Regions from separate parts of the Pseudomonas sp. SL4(2022) genome, predicted to be linked through region 3. Evidence: riboswitches for the same ligand, from Rfam matches in the RefSeq annotation. Region 3 holds a riboswitch; each other region holds the start of a gene.

Region 1 (7,511 bases), 790 kb from region 3:
GACCCTGTGGAAACCCGCGCCTGGCTACTGCGCGGCCTTAATGCCACAGCACAACCCGCTGCCCGCACAGGCAAGAAGCGCTCGGTCGATACCTGGTAGGTCGCTGTCGCGTCTGGATGCAGAGGTGGAATGCATCCAGGCTCAGGCGTGTTAGGCCGAACCATGTTTGGGCAGTTTCCGGCGCTTCGGGTAAACTGCCGCATCTTTTGCACCTATAACGATCTGCCTGATGCCGACGACCTTCCACGAGATTCCCCGTGAGCGCCCGCTGACGCCCCTTCTAGACCGCGCCAATACGCCGGACGAGCTACGCCGCCTGGGCGAAGCAGAGCTGGAAACCCTGGCCGACGAATTGCGCCAGTACCTGTTGTATACGGTCGGGCAGACGGGCGGGCATTTCGGCGCGGGCCTCGGCGTGATCGAGCTGACCGTGGCCCTGCATTACGTTTTCGACACCCCGGATGATCGCCTGGTGTGGGATGTGGGCCATCAGGCCTACCCGCACAAGATCCTTACCGGCCGCCGCGAGCAGATGGGCAGCCTACGGCAGAAGGACGGCATCGCCGCCTTCCCGCGCCGTTCGGAAAGCGAGTACGACACCTTTGGCGTCGGCCACTCCAGCACCAGCATCAGCGCCGCCCTGGGCATGGCCATCGCCGCCCGCCTGCAGAACAGCAAGCGCAAGGCCGTGGCGGTGATCGGTGACGGCGCCATGACCGCCGGCATGGCCTTCGAGGCGCTGAACCACGCCAGCGACGTGGGTGCCAACATGCTGGTGATCCTCAACGACAACGACATGTCGATTTCCAAGAACGTCGGCGGCCTGTCCAACTACCTGGCCAAGATCATCTCCAGCCGCACGTACTCGAACATGCGTGAGGGCAGCAAGAAAATCCTCTCGCACCTGCCGGGTGCCTGGGAAATCGCACGCAAGGTCGAAGAACACGCCAAAGGTATGCTGGTGCCCGGCACCCTGTTCGAAGAGCTGGGCTGGAACTATGTCGGCCCCATCGATGGCCACGACCTGCCCACGCTGCTCGCCACCCTGCGCAATATGCGCGACCTCGACGGCCCGCAGTTCCTCCATGTGGTGACCAAAAAGGGCAAGGGCTTCGCCCCGGCTGAGGCCGACCCGATTGGCTACCACGCGATCACCAAGCTGGAGCCGATCAACGCGCCGGCCGCCCCCAAGCAAGCCAGCGGCCCGAAATACTCCAGCGTGTTCGGCCAATGGCTGTGTGACATGGCGGCTGCAGACCCGCGCCTGCTTGGCATTACGCCAGCGATGAAGGAAGGCTCGGATCTGGTGGCGTTCAGTGAGCGTTATCCCGAGCGCTATTTCGACGTCGCCATCGCCGAACAGCATGCCGTGACCCTCGCCGCCGGCATGGCCTGCGACGGTGCCAAGCCGGTGGTGGCGATTTACTCGACCTTCCTGCAGCGCGCCTATGACCAGCTGATTCACGATGTGGCCGTGCAGCACCTCGACGTGCTGTTCGCCATCGACCGCGCCGGTCTGGTCGGCGAAGACGGCCCGACCCACGCCGGCAGCTTTGATATTTCCTACCTACGCTGCATCCCCGGCATGCTGGTGATGACACCGAGCGATGAAAACGAACTGCGCCGCATGCTCACCACCGGTCACCTGTTCAATGGCCCCGCCGCCGTGCGCTATCCGCGTGGCAGCGGTCCGAATGCCGCCATCGAGCCGGGCCTGGAACCGCTGGAAATCGGCAAGGGCATCGTTCGCCGCCACGGCAAGCAAACCGCCCTGTTGGTCTTTGGCGTACAACTGGCCGAAGCCCTCAAGGTCGGCGAAGTGCTGGATGCAACAGTGGTCGACATGCGCTTCGTTAAACCGCTGGATGAAGCGCTCGTGCGCCAGCTGGCCGCCAGCCACGAACTGCTGGTGACCCTCGAAGAGAACAGCGTAATGGGCGGCGCTGGCAGTGCCGTCAGCGAGTTCCTCGCCCACGCTGGCATCCTCAAACCGGTGCTGCACCTGGGGCTGCCGGACTACTACGTCGAACACGCCAAGCCAGCGCAGATGCTCGCCGAATGCGGGCTGGATGCCGCCGGCATCGAGGCCGCCATCCGCGCGCGCCTCGCCAGCCCTTGCGCATGAATACCGCTCATCCAGGGCTGAGCCAGGCTTGCTTGTAATTCATCCAACCGCGCATTAAGGTGCGCGGCGTTTTACTTCCGCCAAGGTGCGCCCTTCTACAGTGAAGCGGCGTTAAACGGGAAGCCGGTGCGTTCTGACGAACCATCCCGGCGCTGCCCCCGCAACGGTAATCGACCGCAGAGTCGTTCTGCACGTCACCTCAACGCCACTGGGTTATCCCGGGAAGGCGAGGCGGCGCACGTCGAGAGCCCGGAGACCGGCCTTGCTGGATGTGACTGGTGTTGCGGAGGGCATCACCGTCAAGCTCAGGCAGCGTTTGCGCGCCCGTTCTTGCCCCTGCCCTCCTCAAAAGTCGTTCGATCTTTTGAGGATTTCCTGTGAAATTATCTCGCCTTGCTCTGGCTGTCACACTGGCCCCAGGCCTGACCCTGGCCAACGAAGCCAACCCGCCCTATCAGGCCCAACCGCTGGTGATTACCCGCGCCACGCCCCTGCAAACCCAGGCACCGGCCAGCGTCAGGGTGATTGACCGCCAACAGATTGAGCAATCTGCCGCTCACTCGTTACTCGATGTGCTGCGTGCTGAGGCGGGGATACAAGTCCGCGACACCATTGGCGATGGCAGCCGAGCCACCTTCAGCCTGCGTGGCTTTGGCGAAAATGCGGTAAACAACACCCTGATTCTGGTGGATGGTCGCCGCCTTAACCAACCCAGCCAGGCAGGCGCTGACCTCAACAGCGTGCCACTGGGTAATATCGAACGCATCGAGATCATCCGCGGCGCCGGCACCGTACTGTATGGCGACCAGGCGGTGGGCGGCGTCATCAACATCGTTACCCGCACCCCAAGCCGCAACGAGGGCTATCTCGAAGCCAGTCGCGGCAGCCATGATCTGGAGGCCTTGCGCGGGCATATCTACCAGCAACTCGGCGGTGGATTTTCGACTTACCTGAGCGGCGAGTCGCGTACGGCCGACAACTACCGCGACCATAACAACGCCAGCTACAGCAACGCCTTCGCCCGTCTGCGCCATGACCATGACAGTGGCCATGCACTGTATGAGTACCAGACGGTCGACGATGAACTGCTGTACCCCAATGCCATGAGCAGGGCGCAGCGCCATGCAGACCGCAAGCAAAGCGACTCGACGGCCTGGAACGACAGCAAGACGCAGGTTCATCGTTTTGCCCTGGAACAGCAACTGGATGACACCTGGACGAGCAACCTCGACTACAGCCACAGCGATCAGGACAGCGTTGGCAGCTTTGCCGCTCCCAGCCGCTTTACCCAGGACACCCGCACGGAAAGCATCAGCCCCAGGTTGAGTGCACGCTACGGCAACAGCCTTGGCGCTGGAGAATGGCTACTTGGCCACGACCACATAAGCAGTGACGCCCAATCATCCTGGGGCACCGACTTCCAGCAGACCCAGCGCGACTGGTATAGCCAGTTAAGCCAGGGGCTTGGGCGCGGCGTAACGGTTACTGCCGGCTACCGCAGCAGCGAAGCGGACGACCATAACAAGGCGAGCCGCAAACAGCACAAGGATCGCGAAGACAGCACCAGCATCGGCCTGAACTGGCAAGCCAACCAAGAGACGCGCCTGTTTCTCAAGCGTGAGGACGTGCTGCGCTGGGCCAACGTGGACGACAATGCCTTTGTCCTGCCGGGGGTCGAGTTCCTCAAACCGCAAACCGGTGTGTCCTGGGAAAGCGGCGTCGAGTGGCAAGACGGCGTGCAGCGCTATCAAGCAACGCTGTATCGACTGGATTTGCAGGACGAACTGCTCTACGACGCACTGATTGCCAACCCCAACAGCTGGAATGGTCGCGGCGCCAATATCAATCTGGATAAAACCCGCCGTGACGGACTGCTACTGGAGGCAGAGCGCCAATTGAGCGAGCGCCTGAGCATCGGCGGCCAATACAGCTTTACCGATGCGGAATTTCGTGCAGGCTCCTTCCAGGGCAACAGCGTGCCATGGGTGGCCCGCAACACGGCCAGTGCGCACCTCAACTACCGGATCATTCAAGGGCTGCACACGTATCTGGAAGCCGTGTACACCGGGCGCCGCTATTACTCAGGGGACGATGCCAACAATCAGCAGCAGGCCGGCGGCTATACCCTGATCAATGCAGCGCTGAGCTACAACTACAGACAGTTCAGCAGCACATTGCGCCTGAATAACCTCACCGGCAAACGCTACGATGTCTTTGCCAGCAGCGCCAGCAGCTACCCGGCGGCCGAAGAGCAGGTCAAGCTCAGCCTGGGCTACCGCTTCTGAGTGACAGGCCCTGAGCGGGCAGGCTCAGGGCCATGGTTTAGCGGGCGCTCGCCAGGCGCTCGCACAGCGCTTCGATCGCGGCCAGCATCTGAAAGCTCGGCCGCTCCAGACCATCGTCCGGCACACGCCACAGTTGTTGACGCTCCACCGCTGCCAGTCCCGGCCATACTCGCCAGGCATCCAGTTGCGCCTGCACACTGGCCAGAATCACCTCCGGGTTGCGTTCAAGCACGGCCTCCACACTCACCTGCGGAGCAGGCAGACTCAGGTCCGCAAAAACATTGGTGGCACCACACACCGCCAGTGCGTCGCTGATGATCTGCTGGCCGCCGATGGTATACAGCGGGACATCCCAAACCTGATAGAACAGGCGTACCGGCCGCTCACGCCGGTAACGCTGGCTCAAACGCTGCAAGCCCTGGTTGAATTGCTGCTGCAGATGCCGGCCCCGCTCGACACGGTCGACCCGCGCGGCAATGTCAACAAACTGGTCAGCCAGCTCAGCCAGTTTGCGCGGTTCGACCACCAACACGGGCACACCGATGCGCTGCAACTGCTGACGCTGTGTCGCACTGATACTGTCGGGCCATAACAGCACCAGATCAGGTTGCACCTGCAACAGACTTTCCAACTCCAGCTGACCTAAGCGGCCGACAGAGGGCAGATGGCTTATAGCTGCCGGCCGCGCCCCACCATCGAGCACGCCGACCAAGCGATCTGCGGCCCCCAGCTCAAGAACAATTTCGGTCAGCGATGGCGCCAGGGTAACCACCCGTTGGGCGGCTGCCACCGGCCAGGTGAGTGACAGCAATACACAGAGCAGCAGGCCGCGCATCAGCCGAGTTGGCGAGGAATGCGATAGAGGTACAGCAGCACGATGCTGGACAGCGCCAGCAGAATCAGCGGGATTGCCTCAAGCCCGGCAAAGACCGCCAGCGCCGCGATCCAGGCCGGTAAGGCCGCACCCAGCAGGGCCAGACGCCGCACCCGCGTCAGCTCCAGCCAGGCATCGTGCTCAGCCGGACCGTCGAGGCTTTTTTCCGTGGCGATCAGCGCACGCTTATAGGCGCTGAACAACGGCAAGCTGACAAACATCGAGGCCAGACCGGCGATAAACAGCGGCATAGTCAACAAGCCTGTCTGTTGACCGGCCCCAAACAGCAGATTGAAGACAAACAGCGGGGCCAGGGTCACCGCCAGTTGCCGCCACCACTCCAGCGCCAGTCGCCGACGCACTTCGCCGCGCGTCACAGGCTTTCCTCAACCTCACCCTGATGCAAACTGCCAAGCATGTGCCCGAGTTTGCCGGCTTTGGTCGCCAGGTATTTTCTGTTGTGCGGGTTGTGATCAATCTGCAGTGGCACGCGGGTCGCCACGTTGATGCCCATATCGCCCAGCGCCTTGACCTTGCGCGGGTTATTGGTCATCAGCTTGAGCTGGCTGATGCCCAGATGATCAAGCATCGGCAAGCAGATGGCGTAATCACGCTGATCGGCACCAAAGCCCAGACGTTCATTCGCCTCGACGGTATCGGCACCGCCGTCCTGCAGCTCATAGGCACGAATTTTGTTCAGCAAGCCAATACCCCGGCCTTCCTGGCGCAGATAGAGCAGAACGCCCCGCCCTTCACTGGCGATGGCACGCAACGCGGCCTCGAGCTGAAATCCACAATCACAACGCAGACTGAACAGCGCATCACCGGTCAGGCATTCGGAATGCAAACGCCCCAATACAGGCGCACCATCAGCCACATCACCAAAGGTCAGGGCTACATGCTCCTTGCCCGTGGCCTCTTCAAGAAAGCCATGCATGGTAAATACGCCAAAGGGGGTAGGCAGCTGGGAGGCGGCGACAAACACGACGGACACCGGATGCTCCTAAAGATAAATGGCAGAAAGAATGTGGCCGGCATTGTAACAGCAGGCCCTGGCAGCCGCTCAGCCTGAATTTCTGATGATAAGAATCGAACACGCGACCGCGACTGGCTAGTACTTGGACTCCAGCACCAGCACATCCTGCTCAACCTTCCAGCCTACCCGACCGAGAAAGCTCATCCCCAGCAACGCTTCACTTGGTGAGCCACCCTCCAGCACCACGGCCTCAACCCCCAACACCTCCAGCTCGCCAACCTTGACCCGATCCAGGCTCACGCGCCAGCCACGCGCAGTACCGCTGGCAGTACTTACCTGCAGCGGTATGCCCACTGCGCGGTAGTCGATACCGAGACGACGCGCATGCTCATCGTTCAATGCCACGGAGGTGGCTCCGGTGTCGACCATAAACTGGATCGGGTGACTGTTGACCGAGCCGGCAACCCAGTAATGACCACCGACACCTTTGGCGACGCTGAGCTGCTTTTTGGTCGGTTCGGCAAAGCCTTCGCTGTATTCACGACTGAGACTGTAAGCGCGCTCGACCCCATCAACCCGCAACACGGCGCCGCGGCTGTCAGCGCTGACCACCAGCACACCACCGGGCCCAACCTGACCCACCTTGACCAGCTTGCGCTGACCATCGACGTTTAATACGGCAGCCCCCGGAAACAAGCCAACAACGCGCACCTGAGTGACCGCAACAGCCACGTTGACGGTCAACAGCGAGGCACTCAGAGCCAGGATTTTCAACGCATGCATGACGCATCTCGCACAGTTAGTTGAACGGATAGGGTTGTTGCCAACGCTGGAAAATCGGCCGCAAACTGCCGTTATTGATTAACACAGTCATCCGCTTATCAAACAGCTCAGCCAGCGCACGGCCGCGAGCGTTATCAGCGAACCCCAGATAAACCGGCAGCTTGGTCAGATGCGTGACGTAATAGCGGGCCGGCTCACGCGCAGTGCTCAGTACGTCATCGACCTCGGTTACAGCATCAATATAGAAATCAGCATGATGCTGATCCAACATGCCGAGAATCCCGCCGCGCCGTATGACTTCGCGGTACTCGCCAACCTTCGGCAGGTAGCGCTGATATTCATAACCACGCACCCAGATCAACCGGTACTGATCCAGCGTATCGAGGGTCGGCCGGGCCTGCGTACGCAGCCCAAGCGCCGATATTTGATCAGCGTCATAGTGCCAGCGCGGATAGAACACGCCTTGCT
Region 2 (7,511 bases), 2.1 Mb from region 3:
CAACAGGGTTTTACCCAGCAACGCATAGGTCAATGCGACCAGCCGTGCAGGCAGGTAATTGAGTGCATCGTCAATCTTTGCAGCGGCCCAGCCGAAGCGTTCAAAGCGTTCATTGCGATAGCCCCACATGGCGTCCAGGGTATTGCTCAGGCGATACAGCACCACCCCCGGTGCGCCAGCCAGCACAAACCAGAACAGCGCGGCGAACACCGCGTCGCTGCCGTTTTCCAGCACCGATTCGCTGCCAGCGCGGGCCACACCCGTGGCATCCAGCTGCGCAGTATTACGGCTGACCATATAGCCAACCCGCTCGCGGGCCAGGCGCAAATCCCCCAGACGCAGCGCCTGCGCCACTGGCATGGCATGCTCGCCCAGGCTTTTCAGGCCCAGGGCGGCGTACAAGGCAATGATTTCCACCGCCCACCCCAGCCCGCTGATCTCACTCAACAGCCAGGCCAGCAGGGTCAGCGGCAACACCGCCAGGCACCAGGCGCTGACGCCATGGCTGCGCCACCCGCCACCCGCCGGATTGAAGCGCTGCTCGATGCGCTCGGCCATACGACCAAAGGCCACCAGCGGGTGCCAGCCCTTGGGTTCGCCCAAAATCGCATCCAGAACGACCCCGGCGCAGGTACTCAGCACCAGGCTCATGGCGTGCTCCACTGATTCTCGAACAGCAACTCGCTGAGCGGCCGAGGCTCGGCCCAGCCCTGCTGAACCAGCATCGGTGCCTCATAAAATTCCGTCACGGGTCCCAGGCACAGCACCGCCAATGGCTTGCTGCCGGTCGGCATGCCGAGCAGATCCGCCAGGGCCTGGGGCTCGAACAGCGACACCCAGCCCATGCCCAAACCCTCTGCACGGGCCGCCAGCCAGAGGTTCTGAATCGCGCAGGCCAGGGATGCCAGGTCCATCTCCGGCAAGGTGCGGCGGCCAAACACATGAGCCTCACGGCCCTCCATCAGGGCCACCACCAACAGTTCGGCGCAGTCGCGAATACCCTCGACTTTCAGCCGCATAAACTCGTCGCTGCGCTCGCCCAACGCCTCGGCGGTGCGCGTGCGTTCCTCCTCTACCAGGCCGTGGATCGCTTCGCGCAAGGCCGGACGGGTGATGCGAATAAACCGCCAGGGCTGCATCAAGCCCACGCTGGGCGCCTGATGCGCAGCTTCGAGCAAGCGCGCGAGCAACTCGGGAGCCACCTCGCCACCGCTGAAATGGCGCATATCGCGGCGCTCAGCGATGGCGCGGTACACCGCCGCGCGCTCTTCGGCACTGAAGGCCTGCTCACTCATGCCGGCGCACCGGGACAAAACAGCGCGGCAGCGGCAACCGGGTCGGACGGCAGATAGAAGTGAATATAGGAGGCGGTCATCCGCCCCTGACGATAGACCGCCTCACTGGTGCGCTTATAGTTCGGGCACTCGCCACGGGTCAGTGGTTGTAGTTCGCTGCTGAGCGCCGAGTAGTGAAAACTGTGGCCGCGCAGCAGCCCTTCCGGCAGCTCAGCCTGTTGCAAGGCCATGGCGGTCATGCGTGGTTGCAGGGTCGCCTCGCCGTTTAGCAAACCGAGCATCTGCCCGCTGGCGCCCTGTTTGTCGGTCAGTTTGTCGAGTAGATAGAGCATGCCGCCGCACTCGGCGTGGATCGGTTTGCCTGCCTCGTGGTGAGCGCGGATTGCCTCGGCCATGGGCTGGTTGGCTTCAAGCGTGGACAGGTGCAACTCCGGGTAACCGCCGGGCAGATACAGGCTGTCGACATCCGGCAACTGCTCATCTGTAAGCGGCGAAAAGAACTGCAATTCGGCACCCAGTGCGCGCAGCAAATCGAGGTTGGCCTGATAGAGAAAGGCAAAAGCGCTGTCGCGTGCTACGCCAATCCGAACATCCTTGAGCAATTGCGCGGGCCTTGCATGCTCTGGTGCAGCGAAGCTGACTGGCGGCGGCAGACTGGTATCGGCACTGGCAGCCAAAGCATCGGCGGCGGCGTCCAGACGGGCATCCAGGTCGAGCAGTTCGCCCGCCTGAACCAGGCCGAGATGGCGGCTCGGTAAACCGACCTCGGCGCTGCGTGGTAATGCGCCGTACCAGCGGATCGAGGCCGGCAGCGCATCACGCAGGATCTCGCCATGCCGCACACTGCCAACCCGGTTACCGAGCACGCCAGAAAACGGCAGATCCGCTTGGAAGGTCGCCAGGCCATGGGCCATGGCGCCGAAGGTCTGCGCCATGGCCGAACCGTCGATCACCGCCAGCACCGGCACACCAAAGTGCCGGGCCAGGTCGGCCGCCGAAGGCGTGCCATCGAACAGGCCCATCACCCCTTCAATCAGAATCAGGTCGGCCTCACCCGCCGCCTCCCAGAGCAGACGACGGCTCTCGGCCTCGCCAACCATCCACAGGTCGAGCTGATACACCGGCGCACCGCTGGCGCGGGCAAGAATCATCGGGTCGAGAAAGTCCGGGCCGCATTTGAACACCCGCACGCGCTTGCCCTGGCGTGCATGCAAACGCGCCAAGGCAGCGGTCACTGTGGTCTTACCCTGGCCGGAGGCCGGTGCAGCGATCAATAACGCGGGGCAAGAGCGGGCGCGGATCAAAATTCGACTCCCTTTTGCGCCTTAACCCCGGCCTTGAACGCATGCTTGACCAGGCTCATCTCGGTCACGGTATCCGCAGCCTCGATCATCCCCGGCAACGCGCCGCGACCGGTTACCACCACATGCTGCAGCAGCGGCCGCGCTTCAATGTCGGCGAGCACCGCATCGAGTTCCAGATATCCGTATTTCAGGGCGATATTCAGCTCGTCGAGCACCACCAGGCCAATGGCCGGATCATTCAGCAGCTGCGCCGCCACCGTCCAGGCTTCGCGCGCCTTGTCGATATCACGCTGGCGATCCTGGGTCTCCCAGGTAAAGCCTTCGCCCATCACGTGGTAGCTGACTTCATCGGGAAAACGGCGAAAGAAGGCTTCTTCGCCAGTGCTGGCTGCACCCTTGATAAACTGCACCACGCCCACCTTGAGGCCGTGGCCCAGGGCGCGAGCAACCATGCCGAAGGCGCTGCTGCTCTTGCCCTTGCCATTGCCGCTGTGCACCAGCAGCAGGCCGTACTCATCCTGGGCCTGGGCAATCTTTTCATCGATAAGGGCTTTTTTGCGGGCCATGCGCGCCTTGTGCCGGGCGTCCCGTTCAATCGATTCAGTCATCGCACTGCTCCACCGCCACAGGGCGATCTGGCTGGAAAAAGCATGCGGGGATAGGGAAAGCGCGGGCCTGCGCACAGCGCACACCACACGCCAGCCATCGCCCTCCGCGATGCCGTGGACTGCAGCAGGCCGGTCTCCGGGCTTGTGAGCGAGCCGAATGGCTCACGACCGCACCTTCCCATGCATCACGCACAGTGGCTCTTGCGGCGTTTGACTCACTTACCGTTGCGGGGGCAGCGTCGGAATAGCGGGCGTTCACACGCACAGCGCACCGACTTCCCTGTTTCACCCCGCACACGCAATGCGTTGGGGGCACCTGCTACAAGGCGCGAAGGTTAGAGAGTTCATGATTAAGCGTCAAACGAATGCGCCGCCCATTGCGTCACGTGTACACAAACAGCGCAGCTCAGTGCCTCGGCATAAAGCCCGCAGGCTTGTTCGCCAGCCATTCGACAAAGGTTCGCAAACGCTCATCGCTGAGCAAGCTGTCGCGGTTGTTGTAAGTCAACGCCAGCTCCTTTTCGCTGAACAGCCGGTGAATCTGGTTGTGGCAGGCGCGGCAGACCCAAAGCGTGGCGCTGATGCGCTCACTTTTACCGAAGCGTTTCTGCACATAAACCTTGTTGTGCAGCGCCTTGGGGATCAGATGGTGACGCGTCAACGTGGCAGCGCGGGTGCAGAGCTCGCAGGCATCAGGTTGTTCGGGCAGACGAATCGGTTCAGGCATACGGGTTCAGCGTTTACGGCAAAGACTCAGGCCGTCGCCCAACGGCAACAGGGAGAGGTCGAGGCGCGGATCATCGCGCAGCGCCAGGTTGAGCGCCTGAATGGCTCGGGTGTCGGCGCTTTCGGGGTTTTCCTCAAGCACACGCCCGCTCCACAGGGTGTTATCGAACAGGATCAGCCCGCCCTGGCGCACCAGACGCAGGGCATGTTCCAGATAGGTTGGGTAATTGACCTTGTCGGCGTCGATAAACAGCAGGTCAATACTGCCAGCCAGACCTTCAGCCTCCAGTGCTGCGAGGGTTTGTAAGGCCGGAGCCAGGCGCAGCTTGATACGCGAGCTTAGCCCGGCCTCAAGCCAGTAACGCTCGGCCGTGGCGTTGTACTCGCCGGGGATATCACAGCAGATCAACCAGCCATCCTCGGGCATGGCCTGGGCCATGCAGATGGCGCTATAGCCGGTAAAGGTGCCGACCTCAACAATCCGCCGCGCCCCAGTCAGCTGTACCAGCAAGGCCATGAACTGTCCCTGCTCGGGGGCAATCTGCCAGCGAGCAGTACTGAACTGTGCGGTTTCCTCACGCAGGCGCTTGAGCAGCGGTGTTTCACGCAGCGAGACATCCAGCAGGTATTGGTACAGGCCGGTATCGAGATTGAGTGTTTGATTAGTCATGCCTACTCCCTCTGCAAACCAAGGCTGTTAGGGGTTGCGCGCCAGTTCCGGGGAGAACACGCGCTTGGCATTTAGATAAGTGCGCTGCCAATACGAATTGCTCAGGCTATCCAGGCGCACAGTGCCGCCGCTGGAAGGTGCATGAACAAAACGGCCATCGCCGACGTAGATGCCAGCATGGCTGACCTGGCTGCCGCCATTGGTGGCAAAGAACACCAGATCACCGCTTTGCAGGCGGTCGCGGCCGACAGCCGGGACGCGCATGCTGATCAGATCACGGGTCGAGCGCGGCAAGCTGATGCCCGCGGCATCGCGGTAGACATAACCAATCAGACCACTGCAGTCGAAGCCACCATCCGGAGTGTTGCCGCCGTAGCGATATGGCGTACCGACCAAGCCCAGGGCGCGAAACAACACGTCATCAGCATTGCCGTTAAAGTTGCTGTTGGGTGTTTGCATAACGGGTGGCGGGATTGGAGCAGGTGCACGACTGGAGCAGGCGCTGAGCAGCGCGACGACGACCAGCAGGCTGAAACGGGCAATAGCGGTCATGGATAAGGCGATCCTGAGCCGGGATGCGCCCTACTCTGCCGGCTTGCACATCGTAGTGCAAGCTTTAGCTTTACTTGGCAGGTTATTGAAAACTATCGAGATGCATCAGATGAGCAAACCTGAGAAGCGACTGCACATTGGACAGTCGTCCACAGGCTCAGGGGTGACGCACCAGGTTATCGCCGGGTGCCATGGCCAATGCACGCTTGGCCTCGATGAAAGTGCGCTTCCAATAACGGTCTTCCAGGCTGTCGACCCGCACACCGCCGCTGCGGCTGCTGCTGGAGTGGATGAACTGGTTGTCACCCATGTAGATGCCGGCATGACTGACGCGATTTCGCCCACTGGTACTGAAGAACAGCAGATCGCCCGGTTTCAACTCGTCACGTGATACCAGCGGAGCATCAATATTGATCATGTCCCGCGAAGAGCGCGGCAACTGCATGCCCGCTTCTTCTTTGAACAAATAACCAATAAAACCGCTGCAGTCGAAACCGGAACTGACCGAGACACCACCAAAGCGATAACGCGTCCCTACTAGTGACAGACCATGGGACAGGATGCTGTCAGCCAGCTGTGGCAGTTTGTAGGATTTTTCTTCGGTGAAATCGCCGAGAGCGGCTTCTTTGGCTTGTTCATCAAAGCCGGCCAGATCTGTTGAAGAGAAGACTTCGGGCTCACTACTCAATACGGATTGAGGTGCGTGGTTGGCACAAGCGGCCAGAACCATGGAAAGTGCGAGAGGCACGAGGGGTGCGAGGCGTTTGAGCATGGGCACGACCGTGTCGATGAATTTCACAAGTAAACGACTATGCCCTCTATGGCATACATTTGCAAATTCTATGGATCTAAATGTGACTCAGAAGTGCCGGTAAAACATCTAACGCCCGCCCTTGTAGATGCACGTCCACCCGCTCGCTCAAGTCGGTGCGCTGCGGGTTGATCTCCACGGTGAAGCCGCCCGCCTGGCGGGTGCGCAGCAGCGGCTCGACGATATACGGAAAGCTCGCACTGGTGCCGATACTGATCACCACTTCAAAGCCTTTGCGCACTTCGGCATAGAGTGTGGTGATGGCCTGCTCAGGCAGCATTTCTTCGAACAACACCACCGGCGGACGCAGCACCCCGGCGCATTGCCGGCATTTGGGTGGCAGCGGCCGTTCAAGGTGCTCCGCCAGTTCGGCGTCGACAGCGCCGCAGGACTGGCAATACAGCGGCGCCAGCTCACCATGAATCTCGATAACCCGCTCCATCGGGCTACCTGCAGCGCGGTGGTAGCCGTCGATATTTTGGGTCAACAACCAGCACTGCGGTTTTCTGCGCTGCAGCTCGGCAATCGCGTGATGCCCTGCATTGGCTTGCGCGCCCAGGCAGGCCCTGCCCAGCTCCGCCAGGTATTTCCAGCACAACGCAGGATCACGCTGCAGCATCGAACCGGAGAGTGCCGCCTCAATCGGCAAACCTTCCGCTGTGTGGCCGTTATACAGACCGCCGAGGCCGCGATAGGTGGGCAAACCGGAATCGGCAGACAGCCCGGCACCGGTAATCAGCAAGATGCGATCAGCCGCTACGACTGCCTGGGCAACGCGGGCAATAACCTCGTCCATCTCGATCCCTCATGCATAGACAGCGCTCTTTTCGTCCCCTGCAACAGCGCCATGGCGGATGGAAACGCCTCATCCACCCTACACCTACCTGCTCAGTGATTGACCGTATGTGCCAGCATTACCGACAGCTGACACAACGGCCGCCCGCTTTGAGCCTGCCACTGGTTGAACGCAGCCTGCACTGCAGCCAGCTCTTTCAAGCTGGTCGGTGCCTTGTCGATGATCTGCTGCGCCTTCAGCGCTGCGACCACATCATCGGTCGGGACGAAGGTGTCCTTGCCGACCATGCGCAAAAAACGCGGTGCTGACAGCCCGCCCAACTGACAACCGTGCTTGGCCAGGTACTTCCACAACCCGACCACATCGCTCACCGGCCAGTCGGCGATCAGCGCACCAAAACTGCCCTTATCTTTTTGCACATCAAGAATAAACTGGGCGTTGCGCGGCACACTCTTGAGCTTGCCCAGGTGGCGAATGATGCGCGCGTCCTGCATCAGGTTTTCCAGGCGCTCAGCACCCATCAGCACGACTTTCTCCGGGTCGAACCCGAAGAACACCTGCTCGAAGGCCGGCCATTTGGCGTCCACCAGACTGTGCTTGAGGCCAGCGCGGAAGATCCGCAGGCTGAGCACCGACAGGTAGCGATCATCAGTGATCGCACGCAACTCCTCGATGCTGCGCGGCTGCGGCAGGATCGACTCCAGCGCTGCGGCCGAGCCAAAGCGGTTCAGGCAGTATTCGTTAAGCCA
Region 3 (7,511 bases):
CGGCGGCGGTGGCCGAGTTGCTGCGTGAACGCGGTTTTGGCCCCAGCCGGCTGACCGTGCTGGAGCATCTGGGCGGCGATCAGGAGCGTCGCATCGACGGCCTGGCCAGTGATTGGACCGCGCCGCACGTCGCTGACCTCAATCTGCTGGCAATCGACTGTGTGGCGGGCGCCTGTGCGCGTTTGCTGCCGCTCACGCCAGGTTTGCCGGACGATGCTTATCAGCACGACGGCCAGCTGACCAAACGCGATGTGCGCGCTATCACCCTGGCGCGCCTGGCGCCGCAACCTGGTGAGCTGCTCTGGGATGTCGGCGCCGGCTGCGGCTCCATCGGCATTGAGTGGATGCGCGCGCACCCCAGCTGCCGGGCGCTGGCCATCGAGGCTGACGCCAGTCGTCAGGCGCATATCCAGCACAACCGCGATGCCCTCGGCGTGCCCAGCTTGCAATTGGTGGCCGGCCGCGCGCCCGAAGCCTTGGCCGGATTGGCCGCGCCGGATGCGATCTTTATTGGTGGCGGGGTGACCATCCCTGGCGTGCTCGAGCAGTGCTGGGCCAGCCTCAAGCCGGGTGGGTGTTTGCTGGCCAATGCCGTGACCCTGCAAAGCGAAGCGGCGCTGGTGGCCTGGCGCGAGCAGGTGGGCGGCGAGCTGACGCGCATCAGCGTGGCCCAGGCGCAGCCGCTGGGCGGCTTCGACACCTGGCGCAGCGCCTTGCCGATCACCCTGCTGGTGGTGCGCAAGCCGTGAGCCCGCGCATCCTCCTGCTTGGCGGCACCACCGAGGCCTTGCGTCTGGCGCGCCGCCTTGACCCTGAAAGCATCTACAGCCTGGCCGGGCTGGGCCGGGTGCCGGATGATTTGCCCTGTCAGGTGCGTGTTGGCGGCTTTGGCGGGGCGGAAGGATTGGCGGCGTTTATCCGCCTGCGGGGCATCGAACTGCTGCTCGACCTGACCCACCCCTATGCCGCGCAGATCAGCGGCAATGCCGCCCGCGCCGCCGAGCTGAGCGGGATTGCCTGCTGGGCGCTGCGCCGCCCCGGCTGGCAGGCCGGCGAGGGTGATGATTGGCGCGAAGTGGACGACTGGGCCGGGCTGGTTGCGGCGCTGCAAAGCTTTCAGCACCCGCTGTTTACCCTCGGTCGCGAGCCGCTGGAACACCTGCATGAGATTCCCCCGCATCAGCACTGGACCGTGCGCTGCCTGACGGCCCAGCAAGGCGTGCCGCGTGCGGAGATTATCGGCGCGCGCGGGCCGTTTGCGCTGGATGAGGAGCGTGCGTTATTTGCTCGTTTAGGCACCGATGTGCTGATCAGCAAGAACAGCGGCAGCCAGTCCACCGAGCCGAAACTGCAGGTGGCGCGGGAGTTGGGTTTGCCGGTATTGCTGCTGCGTCGGCCCGAGTTGCCAGCGGTGGATCGCGAGTTTGTCAGCCTTGAAGCGCTGGCCGAGGCGCTGTCGTAGGATGGGTTAGCGCTGCCAATCGACGGTCAGGCGGACAGCGACTGAGTCCTGCGCAGCGCGTCACCCATCGAATAGCGGCTGAGTCTGCCACGGTGGGTTTCGGCGCATCGGGCAATGCAGCTGGCTCACGACCTGTTCTATGCGCCTAACCACCCTACGGGGCGGCTGGGTTGCCCAACGGAAAACAGCGCCTGTTAGACTGCCGCCCCGCTTTGGAGGCCGCCATGACCACGCCCGTTTCCCCTTACGCCCGCATTCTGTTTGTCGGCCCCGACCTGGCCGAGGGCTCGTTTGCCGAGCTGCTGCGCCGCCGTCTGGTTGAGCTACGCGGGGAAGCGGCGCTGGCCGATATCGTCGATACCAGCGCGGGCTATGCGTCGCTTTGGCAGCGCGTGGCCGAGGCTGAGCGGCCGTTGCTGGTGATCGACCTGGAGCCGCAAAGCAGCAGCCCGCACCTCGATTGGCTGCGCAGCGAACTGTGCCAGCAGGCCAACCCTGAGCAGCTGTTTGTCGCCAGCGCCATTGGCCAGGCTGAAGGCCTGCCGGTGGAGGCTGCCTGCGCGCTGATCGAGCGTCCCGAGCTGCACCTGCCCTGTGTGGGGGTGGCCGCCGTGCCGGGGCATCACGCCTGGTCGCAGATTCCGCCGCACGCGCAGCGCCTGCTGCTGTGCAACGGCCCGCGCTGCACCCGGCGCGGTGCGCTGGACCTGTGGAAAAACCTGCGCCAACGGCTCAAGGCCGCCGGCAAACTGGAGTGCGAGGGCGGGGTGCATATCACCCGTACGCAGTGCCAGTTCCCCTGCGATCTGGGCCCGACCGCCAGTCTCTATCCGGCCGGTGAGTGGTTCCGCGTGCGCGATGAAGCCGAGCTGATCCGCCTGGTCGATGAGCGCCTGGTGGCCGGCCGCGCCGTGCCCGAGCTGCGCATTGATAAGGGCTGAGAAGACTGCTGTAGAGCCATTCGGCAACAGCTAAAAACTTGACGCGGATCGGCCTGAATGGTCATATCCGCGCCGTTTCAGGTGTCTCACGCCGCCGCGCGTGAGGTTAAACGGGAAGTCGGTGCGCCCTTTGGGCCAGTCCGACGCTGCCCCCGCAACGGTAAGCGAGCGACGTCATCACGATGCCACTGTGCAGTTTCTGCATGGGAAGGCGATGGCTTCATGACCCTCGTAAGCCCGGAGACCGGCCTGATTCTTAGGGATGTTGTGCGCTGCCCGTGATGCAGCGGCAACTCCCAACTGTTTGGCAACCCGCGGTGGGCGGGCGTTGACGCCGATCGTGGGTGCCTGTGCGCCCGTGTTTTGCTGTTGCGCGTTTCCATCGGGATTGCCGTGCCTATCCCTTTTGCGATGGAAGCATCATGGCGCGCTATCCCCTGTCTCAACTCTCTGTTTCCCTTGCCCTGTGCCTGGCCGGTACGGCTGTGGCGGGCGAGCCCCCGGTCAATTTGCCGGCCACGACCGTTCAGGCCAAGGCTGCTGCGGAGGGCGAAAGCGATCTGCATACGCCCACCAGCAGCGGTTCGCGCCTGGGCCTGAGCGCCCTGCAAACCCCGGCCAGCACCAGCAGCCTGAGCGGCGCGCAGGTGCGCGGGCGTAACAACCTCAGCGTGCAGGACGCGGTCACCCGCACCCCTGGCATCAGCAGCATCGGCAGCCCTGGCAATGGCGGCACCGCGCTGTCGGCGCGTGGCTTTACCGGGCACAGTGCGACCATGCAGCTGTATGACGGCACCCGTCAGTATGTCGGGGCCGGCACCGTGACCTTCCCGGTCGACACCTGGTCGGTGGCGCGCGTTGACGTGCTACGCGGCCCGGCCTCGGTGCTCTACGGTGAAGGCGCGACCGGCGCGGTGATCAACGTGGTGCCGAAAAAGCCGTTCAGCGGCGCCATCAGCAACCAGCTGCGCCTCGGCTACGGCAGCGACGACCGCCGCCAGGCTGCGCTGGACAGCGGCGGCTCGCTGAGCGATGCACTGAGCTACCGCCTCAACCTCAATCAGCTGGCCAGCAACGGTTGGGTCGATGACGGTGAGTCGCAGAGCCAGGCGCTGAGCGCCGCCTTGCGTTGGGATGCCAGCGATGCGCTGAGCTTTACCCTGTCTCATGATCACGGCGATCAGGACCCGCAGCGCTACCTGGGCACGCCGCTGGTCGCCGGCCAGTACCGCGAGCGCCTGCGCGAGCGTAATTACAACGTTGATAACGCCGAGGTTCGCTACAACGACCAGATCACCCGACTGGTCAGTGACTGGCGCATCAACGATGCCCTGAGCGCCAGCAACCAGCTCTACTACATCAAGACCCAGCGTTACTGGCGTAATGCCGAGTCCTATCGCTGGCAGCCGGGTGATCAGGTCAAGCGCAGCGATTTCTACGAGATCAAGCACACCCAGGAGCAGGTCGGCGACCGCCAGACCTTCACCCTGGAGCACGCCCTGTTCGGCCTGGAGAGCCGCAGCGTGGTGGGCGTGGATTACAACCGCATCCACTTCGCCCGCCAGCACGACTTTGCCAGCAGCTTCACGGACAGCGTGCCGCTCGCCGGCAGCGGTGGCGGTCAGTACCAGAGCACCGATCCGCTGGGGTATGGGCCGCGCGAACGCAACCTGGCGCGGCAGTTCTCGCTGTTCGCCGAGAACCGCACTCAGCTGACCGAACGCCTGTCGCTGGTCAGCGGTGTGCGCCGCGATCAGCTGCATATCCAGCGCGACAACCTGCTGAACGACAGCAGCGCCGACCGCAGCCTGACGGGCGACAACTGGCGTGCCGGGTTGGTCTTCGAGGTCACGCCCGAGCTGTCGCTGTACGGCCAGTACGCCACCAGCACCGAAGGCGTGAGCAACCTGCTGACGCTCAATCCGACGCAGCAGCAGTTCGACCTGAGCGAGGCCAAGCAGACCGAAATCGGCCTTAAGCAGGCGTTCTGGAATGGCCAGGGCGAATGGACGTTGGCCGCTTACCACATCGTCAAGGAGAAGCTGCTCAGCCGCGCCACCCCGACCGCGCCGACCGAACAAATCGGCCAGCAGTCTTCCGACGGCCTGGAAGCCACCCTGGAGCTGGCGCTGGGCCAGGGTTGGCAGGTCTCGGCCAACGCCGCGTGGGTGCGTGCCGAGTACGACGACTTCACGGAGGCCGGGGGTGACCGCAGCGGTAATCGGCCGACCAACGTGCCACGGCGCACCGCCAACCTGTGGCTGAGCAAGGCGCTGAGTGAGCAGGTGGATGCCGGGGTCGGCGCACGTTATGTCGATGCGCGCTACGCCGACACGGCGAACAGCGTGACGCTGCCGAGCTACACCGTGGTCGATGCCACTGTCGGCTGGCAGGTGCAGGCGGATGTGCGTCTGGGCCTGGAGTTGAACAACCTGTTCGACCGCCAGTACGCCACCAGCGGCAGCAGCGATGGCCAGCAGTGGTACCTGGGCGCACCGCGTTCGTTGTTCGTCACTGCCGATTACCGTTTCTGATGGCGCGCTTGCAGATCAGCGAGCTGGCCTGGTCGCCCAACGGTGAGCAGGCCTTGCTCGACGGCATCGAGCTGGCGGTGGGCGACGGTCAGCTGGTCGGCCTGCTCGGCCCCAATGGCAGCGGCAAGACCAGCCTGCTGCGCTGCGCCTACCGCTTTCAGCGGCCCGATCAAGGCTCGGTGGAGCTGGACGGCGAAGCGCTGTGGAGCCGCTCGCCGCGCTGGTGCGCGCAGCGGGTGGCGGTGGTGTTGCAGGAGTTTCCCCAGGACTTCGGCCTCACCGTGGCCGAAGTCGCCGCCATGGGCCGCACGCCGCACAAGGGCCTGTTCGATGGTGATGATCAGGCCGATCACGCTCTGGTCGAGCAGGCCCTGGCGCGGGTCGGTTTGACTGAGCACAAGTGCCAGGCCTTCGCTCATCTCTCCGGCGGCGAGAAGCAGCGCGTGCTACTGGCCCGCGCCCTGGTGCAGCAGCCGACGCTGCTGATCCTCGACGAGCCGACCAACCACCTTGATCCGCGTTATCAGCTGGAACTGTTGCGGCTGATCAAAACCCTCGGCCTGGCAACCCTGGCCAGCTTCCACGACCTCAATTTGGCGGCGGCCTTCTGCGACCGCCTGTATGTGCTCGACCACGGCCGCGTGGTGGCCAGCGGCACTCCAACCGAAGTGCTGACGCAAGCGCTGCTGGCCGAGGTGTATGGCGTGCAGGCGCTGGTCGACCGTCATCCCCTCGCGGGGCACCCGCGTATTACCTGGATCAATCCATGAAGCGTTTTCTGCCTTACGCCTTGTGCCTGCCGTTGCTGGGCGCGACCCTGCCCGCCCAGGCGGTTACCGTCACCAGCTGCGACCGTCAGCTGACCATCGAGCAGCCGCCGCAGCGCGCCGTCAGTCAGGACATCAACCTGACCGGCATGCTGCTGGCCCTCGGGCTGAAATCGCGGATGGTCGGCTACAGCGGCATCAGCGCCTGGAAAACCCCCAACCCCACGCTGATGGCGCAGCTGGCCGATTTGCCCGAGCTCGCGGCGCGGCACCCGTCACTGGAAAACCTGCTCAACGCCGAGGCGGATTTCTTCTTCGCCGGCTGGAACTACGGCATGCGCGTCGGCGGTGAAGTCACCCCGGCCAGCCTGGCGCGGTTCGGCATTCCGGTGTACGAGCTGAGCGAGTCCTGCGCTCATGTCATGCCACGCCGGGTAGCCAGCCTGGAGGATGTCTACACCGACCTGCACAACCTCGGCCGCATCTTTGCCGTAGAGCCGCGCGCCGAGGCGCTGGTGCTGGGCATGCAGCAACGGGTGGCGGCGGTGCGTGCCCGCCTGGCCGACAGCGGTCCGGCGCCACGGGTATTTCTCTACGACAGCGGCGAGGAAAGCCCGTTTACCGCCGGCCGTTTGGCCATGCCCCAGGCTTTGATCGAGGCGGCGGGGGGGCGCAATGTGATGGACGGGCTGGCCGCGAGCTGGGTGCGCGTCGGCTGGGAAGCGGTAATCAGCAGCGACCCCGAGGTGATTCTGATCGTCGATTACGGCGAGCGCAGCGCGGCGCAGAAGCGTGATTTCCTCCTACAGCATCCGGCCTTGCAGGGGCTGACGGCGATCCGTGAACAGCGCTTTGTGGTGCTGCCGTACCTGGCGGTGACACCGAGCCTGGAAAACGCCGCCGCCATCGAAACCCTGGCCGCGGCGCTGCACCCGCAGGCCTTTGCCCGATGATTCGCAGCCCGCACGCTTACCGTTTGTTGCTGCTGGTGCTGGCCTTGGCGCTGGGCCTGTCCTGCGCGGCGTCATTGGGCTTTGGCGCCGCGCCAGTGCCCTTGCCGCGTGTGCTGGAGATTTTGGGTCAGCGCCTGTTCGACCTGCAGCCGGCGCAGGCGGTGAGCAGCGCTCAGGACAGCATCGTCTGGCTGATCCGTGCGCCACGGGTGGTGCTCGGTGCGCTGGTGGGGGCCGGGCTGGCGCTGGTCGGCACGGCGCTGCAGGCGGTGACGCGCAACCCGCTGGCCGATCCACATCTGCTTGGGGTCAGTTCCGGTGCGGCGTTCGGTGCGGTGATTGTGGTGCTGTACCTGGGGGAATTTATCGGCCTGCTCAGCCTGCCGCTGGCGGCCTTTGTCGGCGCGCTGGTGAGCATGCTGCTGGTGCTGGCGATTGCCAGTCGCGGTGGCCGGTTGGAGAGCGACCGCCTGCTGCTGGCCGGGGTGGCGGTGTCGTTTGTGATGATGGCGGCAAGCAACCTGCTGCTGTTTCTCGGTGATCACCATGCCGCCAGTTCGGTGATCTTCTGGATGCTCGGCGGCCTTGGTCTGGCGCGCTGGGAACTGCTCTGGCTGCCGGCGTTGTGCTTGATGCTGGCCTTGCTGCTGTTGCTCGGTCTGGCGCGGGCGCTGAATGCGCTGATGGCCGGTGAACACAGCGCGGTCAGCCTGGGGCTGGAACCGCGCCGGGTGCGTTTGCTGGTGTTTGTCTGCGCTTCGCTGCTGACCGGGGTGCTGGTGTCGCTGAGCGGTGCCATCGGTTTCGTCGGGCTGATCCTGCCGCATGTCGCGCGCTTTCTGGTGGGCGCTGAG

Evidence for each region. Region 3 has a riboswitch for cobalamin ahead of OU997_RS08490 (TonB-dependent receptor). Riboswitches for the same ligand answer to the same signal wherever they lie in the genome.
Region 1: another riboswitch for cobalamin. It lies ahead of OU997_RS04515 (TonB-dependent receptor); the one in region 3 lies ahead of OU997_RS08490 (TonB-dependent receptor).
Region 2: another riboswitch for cobalamin. It lies ahead of cobO (cob(I)yrinic acid a,c-diamide adenosyltransferase); the one in region 3 lies ahead of OU997_RS08490 (TonB-dependent receptor).

The regions. Positions count from the first base shown of each region.
Region 1 is NZ_CP113060.1:973,173-980,683, forward strand. It holds gene OU997_RS04505 (carboxyl transferase domain-containing protein) at 1-99, shown strand, start outside; gene dxs (1-deoxy-D-xylulose-5-phosphate synthase) at 230-2,125, shown strand; cobalamin riboswitch at 2,192-2,405, shown strand; gene OU997_RS04515 (TonB-dependent receptor) at 2,503-4,410, shown strand; gene OU997_RS04520 (cobalamin-binding protein) at 4,448-5,245, opposite strand; gene OU997_RS04525 (MFS transporter) at 5,245-5,661, opposite strand; gene ribA (GTP cyclohydrolase II) at 5,658-6,278, opposite strand; gene OU997_RS04535 (retropepsin-like aspartic protease family protein) at 6,396-7,043, opposite strand; gene OU997_RS04540 (substrate-binding periplasmic protein) at 7,060-7,511, opposite strand, start outside.
Region 2 is NZ_CP113060.1:4,078,520-4,086,030, forward strand. It holds gene cbiB (adenosylcobinamide-phosphate synthase CbiB) at 1-651, opposite strand, end outside; gene bluB (5,6-dimethylbenzimidazole synthase) at 648-1,295, opposite strand; gene OU997_RS19280 (cobyrinate a,c-diamide synthase) at 1,292-2,599, opposite strand; gene cobO (cob(I)yrinic acid a,c-diamide adenosyltransferase) at 2,596-3,207, opposite strand; cobalamin riboswitch at 3,317-3,542, opposite strand; gene OU997_RS19290 (hypothetical protein) at 3,614-3,934, opposite strand; gene OU997_RS19295 (O-methyltransferase) at 3,941-4,603, opposite strand; gene OU997_RS19300 (C40 family peptidase) at 4,631-5,155, opposite strand; gene OU997_RS19305 (C40 family peptidase) at 5,313-5,927, opposite strand; gene OU997_RS19310 (NAD-dependent deacylase) at 6,004-6,768, opposite strand; gene OU997_RS19315 (DNA-3-methyladenine glycosylase I) at 6,855-7,511, opposite strand, start outside.
Region 3 is NZ_CP113060.1:1,760,009-1,767,519, forward strand. It holds gene cbiE (precorrin-6y C5,15-methyltransferase (decarboxylating) subunit CbiE) at 1-749, shown strand, start outside; gene OU997_RS08480 (cobalt-precorrin-6A reductase) at 746-1,462, shown strand; gene OU997_RS08485 ((2Fe-2S) ferredoxin domain-containing protein) at 1,687-2,403, shown strand; cobalamin riboswitch at 2,466-2,671, shown strand; gene OU997_RS08490 (TonB-dependent receptor) at 2,826-4,937, shown strand; gene OU997_RS08495 (ABC transporter ATP-binding protein) at 4,937-5,707, shown strand; gene OU997_RS08500 (ABC transporter substrate-binding protein) at 5,704-6,657, shown strand; gene OU997_RS08505 (FecCD family ABC transporter permease) at 6,654-7,511, shown strand, end outside.